3 regions of the Microbispora sp. NPDC088329 genome follow, and region 1 is predicted to be linked to each of the others. Evidence: riboswitches for the same ligand, from Rfam matches in the RefSeq annotation. Region 1 holds a riboswitch; each other region holds the start of a gene.
What was found. A riboswitch is a leader RNA that binds a small molecule or an ion and turns the genes downstream of it on or off. The one in region 1 is predicted to bind S-adenosylmethionine.

Region 1 (3,267 bases):
CCCGGGCAGGGCACGGGGAGGGAAGACCCGCTTGCGTATGACGAAAGCGTGCACGGTGCCGCCCGCGCAGACGCCGAGGACCCAGACCCACAGCGCCAGCTGGTTGCGCCAGTCGTCCTGCGGGAAGTCCCGCACCCCGGCGGTCGAGACGAGGAACACGAGCACGGCCAGGTGGCCGCCTGCGACGACGGCCGTGACCCGGCTCTTCGTCCGGTACGCCGCGAAGCCGAGGACCAGCCAGGTGAGCAGGCCCAGCGAGACGGCCGGGACGACGGCCCACGCGAAACCGAGCGCGTCCGTCAGCGGATGACGGACGTGCGTCGGGGAGGCAGGGCCGCCTCGTCTGTCGCTCCCTGCGGACATGAAGTGCATCTTAGAGATCACGACAGGCGGATGATCTGCCCTTCCGCGCTCCGGGTCAGCCGGCGGGGGTGCGGCCCTCGTACGGCCACTCCCGGGTGGGCGGCTCGGCCATGTGGGTGAACAGCTCCACCGCGGAGCGCTGCAGGAGCGCGACGGCCGGTTCGAGCGCGGCGCGGGCGCGGGCCCGCGTGACGTGGTCCCGTTCCTCGCGGCCGGCAGCGTTCCGCCGCTCGGCCGGGGTGCAGCCGGAAACGGTGCAGCCGGAAACGGTGCCGCCGGAAGCGGTGCCGCCGGAAGCGGTGCCGCCGGAAGCGGCGGCGTCGGGCCGCTCCGGCTTCGCGCCGCCGGAATTCGGTCCCGTCCCGGCCTGCCTGATCGCCGCCAGCGCCACCCGCATGGCGGCGTTGCGCGCCGCCCGGGTCACCGTACGGTAGAAGTCCGGGTCGGCGGATTCCACGTGCCGCCACGGGCTCGTGCCGCTCTCCGCGTGGCCGGCCGCGGCTGCGGCGAGGCTGAAGAGCCGGAAGCCCTCGGCCCTGCAGGGCGCGCCGAGCCCTACCCGGGCGCCCACCTCCTTGGCGATCTCCACCATCCGCCCCCGGCCTTCGGCGTCGCGAAGGGGTGCGAGACCGCGAAGCCGTGACGCGTCATCCCCGAGCTCCGCGGCCCGCAACCAGACCGGGAGACAGGTGCGGGCCAGCCAGTCCTGCGCCATCAGGACGCGGTCCTCGTTCCTGCCGTCGTCGGCCGTTCCCGCCAGCCGGGAGAGCCGAGGGAGGAGCTGCCTGCACAGCTCGTCGGGGAAGGCGGCGTCGATCCGGTCCGCGGCGTCGACCAGGAGGGGAGAGACTCGAAGGGCCCTGGCGGTGCGGAAGAACTGCAGGTCGTCAAGCATGAATCGTCCTCGGGGAATTCGGAGAAGCCGGGGTGCGAGGCCTCGCGGCCGTCGTTCGGCTGCACTGGACGGGTGAGGACGCGTCTGACCACGCCACCGGCCCGCGAGCGCCCGGGCCGCACGGGGCGTCCCGGAGCGTCCGTGGCGTCCGGGCGTGCGGGGGCGTCCGGGCGTGCGGGGGCGCCGTCGGGTCGCGGCTGCGGCGTTCCGGCATGCGGGCAACGCGATTCCTCGGTCGTTCGGGGATCCCATGCCGGAGGGCGGGAGATCCGCGCTTGCCCCTGCCGGGCCGGCAGCGGCCAGGTCTTCCCTGGAGGGCACCTTGCGCGGATGTGCGAGGTTGCCGGCCGACGATCGTCCAGGGGCGCGATCGGCCTCGTGACCCGGCCCCGATGCTGGCACATCGTTGAGGACTTGTCCATCTGTGAAGATGTTGTGTATCGCACACACGGCCAGGCAGGCAGGCAGGATGCCTGTGCGTACAGTGAGGGTGTGCTGATTCATCCCTGGGACTCCGCCGACGACGAGGAGGCGCTGGCGTTCGTCCGCGCGAACGAGTTCGGCCACCTCATCGCGTCCGGGCGCGACCGCGACGTGCCGGTGGTCGTGCCGACGCAGTTCCTCCTCGCGGACGCGTCCACGATCCTGCTGCACCTCGCCCGGCCGAACCCGGTCTGGGGGGCGATCGAGGAGAACCCGGCCGTGGTCATGGCCGTGGCCGGCGACTGGGCGTACGTCGAGGGGGCGTGGAAGGCACTGCCCGGCACGGACGAGGACCCCCGGCTCGGCGTTCCCACGACCTACTACGCCGCCGTCCAGCTGATCTGTCACGCGGAGATCGTCGACGACCCCGACGGGAAGCTCGGCATCCTGCGCGCCCAGCTCGCCCGGCTGGACGACGGTCTCGCCGACCCCGCGGAGCACCACCGGCGCCTGCCGGGCATCCGCGGTCTCCGGCTGACGATCCAGAAGATCAACGGCAAGTTCAAGTATGGCGGGAACGTCGACGAGGCCCACCGCCGGTACGTCGCGGAGCGCCTCGAGGAGCGGGGCGGCCCCGGCGACCGCGCCGCCCGCGACCACCTCCTGCACCGGCTGGGCTGACGTCCGCCGGGTCGCGTCCGCGGGTTCCCACGGTTCGTCCGCCGGCCCGCGCGCATCCCGGCGGTCGCGCGACTTGTCGTACCCGGCGTGTAGAAGTGTGGCGTGGTTGCTGAGACGACCTGGGCGCAGGTGCTCGCCTGGAGACTGAGACGGCAGTTCGTCGAGCCCGCTGGCGGTGGCGACGCGGTGGCGATCGCCCGGCGGCTGTGCGGGGTGCAGGCGCAGGTCGCCTCGTCGGCGGCGCTGGCCGTCGCCGTACGGCACGCGAACCCGCGCCCTGGGGAGATCGAGGACGCTCTGTGGCGTGACCGCACGCTGGTCAAGACCTGGACGATGCGCGGCACGCTCCACCTCCTCCCGGCGGACGAGTTTCCCGCCTACCGCGCCGCTCTCGGGTCGCTCGGATTCTGGGAGAAGGCGTCCTGGCAGCGCGGCCACGGGGTGTCCGCCCGGGAGATCGAGGCCGTCGTGGACGCCGCGCCGCGCGCGTTGTCCGGCCGCGTGCTGACCAGGGAGGAACTGGTCGAGGCGGTCATCGCGACGACCGGAGACGCCCACGTGAGAGAAGCCCTCACGTCCGGCTGGGGCGCGTTGCTCAAACCGCTCAGCTTCCTCGGCGAGCTGTGTTACGGCCCGCCGCGTGACGGCAGGGTCACCTTCACCAGGCCCGCCGACTGGCTGCCGGGCGGCCGGGGAGAGGCGCTTTCGCCGGAGGAAGGGGGCGTGCGGGTGCTCCGCGCGTTCCTCGGTGCCCACGGCCCGGCCACCCCCCGGATGTTCGACGCGTGGCTGTTCCGGGGCGCCACGCCGAAGACCGCCCTGCGCGGCTGGTTCGGGGAGCTGGAGCGTGAGCTCGCGCGGGTCGAGGTGGAGGGCGTGCCCGCCGTGCTGCCGGCGGAGCTTCT
Region 2 (3,267 bases), on a different contig from region 1:
CGCCCGCAGCGTCTCGCCGTTCACCCCGAGCGCGTGGACGCCGATCCGGGTGGTGCGCCCGTCGAACGTCACCGTACGGGCGTCGCGGTCCACCCGGGCCCCGAGCAGCGTCTCACAGCAGTCCATGAAGGCGCGGGCCCAGCGCGCGGTGAGGAACCCGGCGTGATCGGCGCCGAGGATGCCGGTCAGCACCTCCGCCATGACGTCCCCGGGCAGCAGCGCGAAGTACTCGGGTGGCGCCCAGGGCGTGTGCGAGAAGTGGGCGATGCGCAGGTCGGGCCGCTCCACGCGGAGCATCGCCGGGGTCAGCGTCAGGTGGTAGTCCTGCACCATGACACGCGCGCGGTGCGCCGCCTCCTCGGCCAGGGCCAGCGCGAAGGCGCCGTTGTACGTGCGGTACGACTCCCACTCCCGGCGGAAGCGCGTGCCGAACTCGGGGGCGAAGGGCGTGTTGTAAAGCAGGTGGTTGACGAACCAGAGGGTCGAGTTGGCCACGGCGTTGTAGGCCCGGTGGAAGACCGCGGGCGGGATGTCCAGCATGCGGATCGGCCCCGTCTCGAAGGCCCGGTCGAGCCGCCCGCCGGGCGCCTGGCGCACCGCGCCCCGGTCGCCGTCCGACAGCGCCGCGCAGACCCACAGGACGTCGGTGTCCCTGACCACCTCGGACAGGCCGGAGACGAGCCCGCCCCCGCCCCTGCGCATGGTCAGGCCGCCGTCGTCCGACAGCGTGAAGGACACCGGGCCCCGGTTGGACGCGATCAGAACGGTGCTGCTCATCTTGGGGTTCCCTCGATCAGAGCGGGCGCGCATGCCGGAAGATTAATAAAAGCCGACCTCCGTCAATAGGATGTCAACCGATCGCGGGAGGGCTGAATACGGCATGGCACTGGACGACACGACCGAGGACCTGGCCCGATCGGCTGCCCAGGGGGACCATCGCGCGCTCGGTGAACTGCTGCGGCGCATCGAGCCCGACGTGTTGCGGCACTGTGAGCGGCTTCTACCGTATCGGCAGGACGCCGAGGAGGCCGCGCAGGACACGCTGCTCGCCGTGGCGCGCAACATCGCGAGGTTCGAGGGGCGGGCCAAGTTCAGCACCTGGCTGCACATCGTGACCGTGAACTGCGCGAGGACCACCTACCGCACGCTCAAGCGGCGCTCGTCGGAGCAGGCGGAGGAGCTGCCCGAGCAGCGGCCCGATCCTCGGAGGGTGAGCGTCATCGCCGGGTCGCGGCTCGACCTGCTCGACGCGATGGAGGCGCTTGAGGCCGAGCGGCCCGACCTCGCTCAGGCGCTCGTGCTGCGCGACATCTGCCAGCTCGACTACGCGGAGGTCGCCGACCAGCTGAAGATCCCCCTCGGGACGGTCAAATCCCGTATCCACCAGGCACGCAAGTACGTGCAGACCGCTCTTGGCGAGGCGTACGGCTGATACAAATCGTCTCATGATTTGAGACGACGGAACGGACACAGGGGACGCCGGGGTACAGTGCTAGTGCCGCGATCGGCGCGATTCGCCCGCACGGTGCGGCGCTTCACGGACCTTCTCGCGAAGGTCTCACAACTGAACATGCTCATCCAGAGGGGTGGAGGGACCGGCCCTGCGAAGCCCCGGCAACCTCCCCGGTGTCGTACTCGTGCCCACGAGGCCCGGCCGGGACAGGTGCCAATTCCGGCTCGCGGCCAGGGTGGTCGCGAGCGAAGATGAGGGAAAGGCCTCGCTTCATGGCGCACACCAGCACTGCCGCTAACCCCGTCGAGTTCGGCCCCGCCACCGGTCTTTCGTGCCGCGAGTGTGGCGCTCTCTATGACCTCGGCCCGATCTTCGCCTGTACGGAGTGTTTCGGCCCACTTGAGGTGGCGTACGAGTTCGGCGAGATCCGCCGGGAGGACATCGAGTCCGGCCCGGCGAACATCTGGCGGTACCGCTCCCTGCTCCCCGTCCCCGCCGACGTGGCGGCCAAGCCCAACCTCCAGCCCGGCTGGACCAAGCTCGTGAAGGCCGACAGGCTGGCGGCCGAGCTCGGGCTGCGGTCGCTGCACGTCAAGGACGACTCCGGCAACCCCACGCACTCCTTCAAGGACCGGGTCGTCTCGATCGCGCTGGAGGCCGCGCGCAATTTCGGCTTCCACACCCTGTCGTGCTCCTCCACCGGCAACCTCGCCGGCGCGGTGGGTGCGGCGGCCGCCCGGGCCGGGCTGGACTCCTGCGTGTTCATCCCCGCCGACCTGGAGCCGGCCAAGGTCACCATGGCCGCGGTGTACGGCGGCCGCCTGGTCGCCCTCGAAGGCACCTACGACGAGGTGAACCGCTTCTGCTCCGAGCTCATCGGTGACGAGCTGGGCGAGAAGTGGGGCTTCGTCAACGTCAACCTCCGGCCTTACTACGCCGAGGGCTCCAAGACGCTGGCGTACGAGATCGCCGAACAGCTCGGCTGGCGGCTGCCCGACCAGATCGTCATCCCGGTGGCCTCGGGCTCACAGCTCACCAAGATCGACAAGGGCTTCCGTGAGCTGATCAAGCTGGGGCTGGTCGAGGAGCGGCCCTACCGCATCTTCGGCGCCCAGGCCGAGGGCTGCTCGCCGGTCTCCCGGGCCTTCAAGGCCGGGCAGGACGTGGTGCAGCCGGTGCGGCCCGACACCATCGCCAAGTCCCTGGCGATCGGCAACCCGGCGGACGGGCCGTACGTGCTCGACATCGCCCGGCGGACCGGTGGCGCGGTGGAGGACGTGAACGACCAGGAGGTGGTGGAGGCGATCCGCCTGCTGGCCAGGACCGAGGGCGTCTTCGCCGAGACGGCGGGCGGCGTCACGGTCGGCGTGCTGCGCAAGCTGGTGCGCGAGGGCCGCCTCGACCCCGACGCCGAGACCGTGGTGCTGAACACCGGCGACGGGCTCAAGACGCTCGACGCGGTGGCCGAGCACGCCCGTCCCACGGCCGTCATCCGCCCCTCTCTCGACGCGTTCCGTGCGGCATTCGCCAACTGAAAGCGTTTCACAAGGCCCATCGGCAGCAACGAAAGCGAGCGAACAATGAGCGTTTCCGTACGGATTCCGACGATTCTCCGGACGTACACCAACGGAGCCGCGGAGGTGAGCGGAGAGGGGGGAACGCTCCGCGAGGTCCTGCAGAAGCTGGACGCGGACTACCCCGGCATCGGCGGGCGCATCCTGGACGAGACGGGCAAGATTCGGCGTTTTGTCAACGTCTACGTTGGGGAAGAGGACGTCCGATTTGTTGACGGCCTCGACACCGCCACCCCGGAC
Region 3 (3,267 bases), on a different contig from region 1:
CCGGGGTCACGGTTGGCCGAGCCGAACAGCAGCGCGACCTCCACCCCCCGGGGGATCGTCACCCCGCCGACCTCGACGTCCTCCAGCACCCATCGCTCGAACATCTGCGCCGGGGTGTCGTAGCGCAGCAGCTCCTCGACCGCCGTCGGCATCAGGCCGGGGTCGGCGCGCAGCCGCTCCAGCTCGCCGGGGTTGCGGAACAGCGCCCACCATCCGCTGCCGGTGGCGTTGACCGTGGCCTCGTGCCCGGCGTTGAGCAGCAGCACGCAGGTGCCGATCAGCTCGTCCTCGGTGAGCCGGTCGCCGTCGTCCACCACCTGCGCGAGTGCCGAGATCATGTCGTCGCCCGGCCGCTGCCTGCGCGCCCTGGCCAGCTCGCGCAGATACTCCGCGAACTCCGTCGCCGCGCGAACGGCCGTGTGCTGGACCTCCAGTGAGGGGTTCAGCTCGTACATCCCGCAGATGTCGGCCGACCAGGGGCGCAGCAGGTGGCGATCGGCCTCGGGCACGCCCAGCATCTCCGCGATCACGGTGACGGGCAGCGGCTCGGCCACCTCCGCCAGCAGGTCGCCGCCGCCGCGCTCGACCAGTCCCTCGGTCAGCTGGGTCGCGATCTTCCGTACGCGGGGACGCAGCGACTCGACCATCCTGGGCGTGAACGCCTTGGACACCAGGCGGCGCAGCCGCGTGTGCACCGGGGGCTCCACGTCGAGCATGCCGGCCCGGATCACCCGCCAGAACGGCTCCTGGAACTCCGGCTCCGGCTCGCGACCGAACGCCTCGTGCGTGCCCACGTGCAGGTAGGACCGGCCGAGGCGCCGGTCGCGCAGCAGCGCGTTCACATCCGCGTGGCGGGCGATCAGCCACTGTCCCGTCGGCTCGAAGAAGCTGACCGGATCGTTGTCGCGCAGGTCGCGATAGACGTCATAGGGGTACGCCACGAACTCGGGATTCCAGGGATCAAACTTCACAATGGACAACAATAGGGATTGAAGACCTGAGCTGGGAGTACGGCCTCGTCATGTCCTAGGTTGAGACGATGCCGAAGCCCCGCGAACAGCACCGCAGAGAGCCCCGCGAACTCACCGAGTTGCCCTACGCCGATCACCTCGAGCCGTTCGAGGGCCGTCTCGCCCAGGGCGGCGACTACGACACGGTCCTGTTCGACGGGCAGGAGTTCGACGACGCCGACGCTTCCAATGCCCGATTCATCGAATCGGCGTTCACCTCGGTCACCTTCACCGGCGGCCGTTATCGGCGCACCCGGTTCTCCGACGTCTGGCTGAGCGGCGTGCGCTGGGTGGGCGGTGACCTGACCGAGTCCACCTGGACGGACGCGGAGATCATCTCGAGCTCCCCGGCCGGTACGGCGCTGCCCGGGGCCGCGATGAACCACGTGGCCTTCCATCGGTGCAAGCTCGACTCGGTCAACCTCCGCGCGGCCGAGCTCCGTGAGGTCTCGTTCGTCGAGTGCACGCTGCGCGACGTGGACTTCATGGGCGCCACGCTGACCGGTGTCTCCTTTCCCGGCTCCACGCTGGAACGGGTGCGGTTCGACAAGGCGCGCATGTCCCGGGTCGACCTGCGCGGCGCCGTGTCCCTGGGCATCTCCGACGGTTACGACGCGCTGCACGGCGCGACCATCAGCGGCGTCCAGCTGATGGAACTCGCGCCGATGTTCGCCCACATCCTCGGTGTCACGGTCGACAACGGCTGACTTCGCCTGAGTCGTCCGCACTTGCGGGCGGGGGGCGGTGCCGGGTTATAGTGCCGTCCAGGTCATGAGTGCCAGCGTCAAGCCCCGGCTTGCTGGCCGGCAACCCTCGCGCTCGCGGCGGGGTGCCCCGGGTGAGGACCGGGCCTGGCACGAGGTGTGCCGGGCAAGCGCGGGCTCCGCCTTCCGATGCCATGGCCGGGGTCCCCGACCCCAGGAGGCATGGCGTTGTCCGCACTCACCTTCGTCCAGCAGCCCGTCGACCGCATCTCCGAGCCCGATGTCGCCTCCGTGCGCCTGCCCGCCGTCGTGGGCGCCGACCTGGAGGTGCCCGTCAGGGGCGGCAGGCTCGTGCCGTACGCGAACCTCGACTACGCGGCGAGCGCGCCCTGTCTCGAGCCGGTGAACGCCGCCGTCGCGGCGGCGCTGCCGGCCTACTCCAGCGTCCACCGGGGTGCGGGCTACGCCTCGCAGCTCACGACGGCCAGGTATGAGCAGGCCAGGCACACCGTGCGGGCCTTCGTCGGCGCCCGCCCCGATGACGCGCTGGTCTTCGTGCGCAACACGACCGACGCCATGAACCTGCTGGCCCGCAGCCTCCCCGAGGGCACCACCGTCGTCGTGTTCGAGACCGAGCACCACGCCTCGCTGCTACCGTGGCCCGACGCCGTACGGCTCGCGCCGCCCGCCTTCCCCGGCGAGGCGATCCGGGCGGCCGACGAGGCGCTGGCCGCGATCGAGGGCCCGGCCCTGCTCGTCGTGACCGCCGCCTCCAACGTCACGGGCGAGCTGTGGCCGATCGCCGGGCTGGCCCACATCGCCCACCGGCACGGTGCGCGGATCGCCGTGGACGCGGCCCAGTTCGTCCCCCACCGCGGGCTCAACCTCGCCGCGCTCGACCTCGACTATGTGGCGTTCTCCGGCCACAAGCTCTACGCCCCGTTCGGCGCCGGGGTGCTCGTGGGCCGCTCCGACTGGCTCGCCGCGGCCGATCCGTATCTGCGCGGCGGCGGAGCCGTACGGGCCGTGGGCGAGACCACCGAGTGGAGCGACGACCCCGAGACACGGCACGAGGCCGGCACCCCCAACGTGCTCGGCGCGATCGCGCTCGCCGCCTCCTGCGACGCGCTGACCGCGACCGGCTGGGCCGCGCTGGTGCGGGAGGAGGAGCGGCTGCTCGCCCGCCTGCGCGCCGGGCTCGCCGCGATCCCCGGCGTACGCGAGCTGTCGCTGTGGGGTCAGGACCACCCGCGCGTCGGCATCGTGTCGTTCGCCGTCGAGGGCCGCACGGCCCGCGAGGTCGCCGAGGCGCTGTCGGCCGAGTGGGGCGTCGGCGTCAGGGACGGCAAGTTCTGCGCCCACCCGTTCGTCCGTCACCTCCTCGGCGGCGGAGAGCACGGTGGCGGGGAGGACGGCGGCTGCGCGGACGGCACGGTGAGCGCCGTACGCGCCTCGATCGGCATCGGCACGACCACGGAACACGTCGACCGCCTCGTCGAGGCGCTACGCGCGATCGCCGCCGCCTGAAGAAGCGAAGTCAGGTCGGGGGTCTC

Region 2: linked by a shared signal. The riboswitch ahead of thrC (threonine synthase) and the one ahead of AB0O28_RS34155 (hypothetical protein) in region 1 are both predicted to bind S-adenosylmethionine.
Region 3: linked by a shared signal. The riboswitch ahead of AB0O28_RS28340 (aminotransferase class V-fold PLP-dependent enzyme) and the one ahead of AB0O28_RS34155 (hypothetical protein) in region 1 are both predicted to bind S-adenosylmethionine.

What each region holds. Positions count from the first base shown of each region.
Region 1 covers NZ_JBFBIP010000026.1:45,492-48,758, forward strand. Annotated here, with positions in the region: gene AB0O28_RS34150 (serine/threonine-protein kinase) at 1-363, opposite strand, end outside; gene AB0O28_RS34155 (hypothetical protein) at 419-1,258, opposite strand; SAM riboswitch class IV at 1,525-1,642, opposite strand; gene AB0O28_RS34160 (FMN-binding negative transcriptional regulator) at 1,751-2,362, shown strand; gene AB0O28_RS34165 (winged helix DNA-binding domain-containing protein) at 2,465-3,267, shown strand, end outside.
Region 2 covers NZ_JBFBIP010000013.1:22,866-26,132, forward strand. Annotated here, with positions in the region: gene AB0O28_RS23375 (trehalose-6-phosphate synthase) at 1-777, opposite strand, end outside; gene AB0O28_RS23380 (RNA polymerase sigma factor) at 881-1,432, shown strand; SAM riboswitch class I at 1,572-1,711, shown strand; gene thrC (threonine synthase) at 1,726-2,988, shown strand; gene AB0O28_RS23390 (MoaD/ThiS family protein) at 3,034-3,267, shown strand, end outside.
Region 3 covers NZ_JBFBIP010000018.1:18,081-21,347, forward strand. Annotated here, with positions in the region: gene AB0O28_RS28330 (cytochrome P450) at 1-971, opposite strand, end outside; gene AB0O28_RS28335 (pentapeptide repeat-containing protein) at 1,040-1,717, shown strand; SAM riboswitch class IV at 1,778-1,893, shown strand; gene AB0O28_RS28340 (aminotransferase class V-fold PLP-dependent enzyme) at 1,937-3,241, shown strand.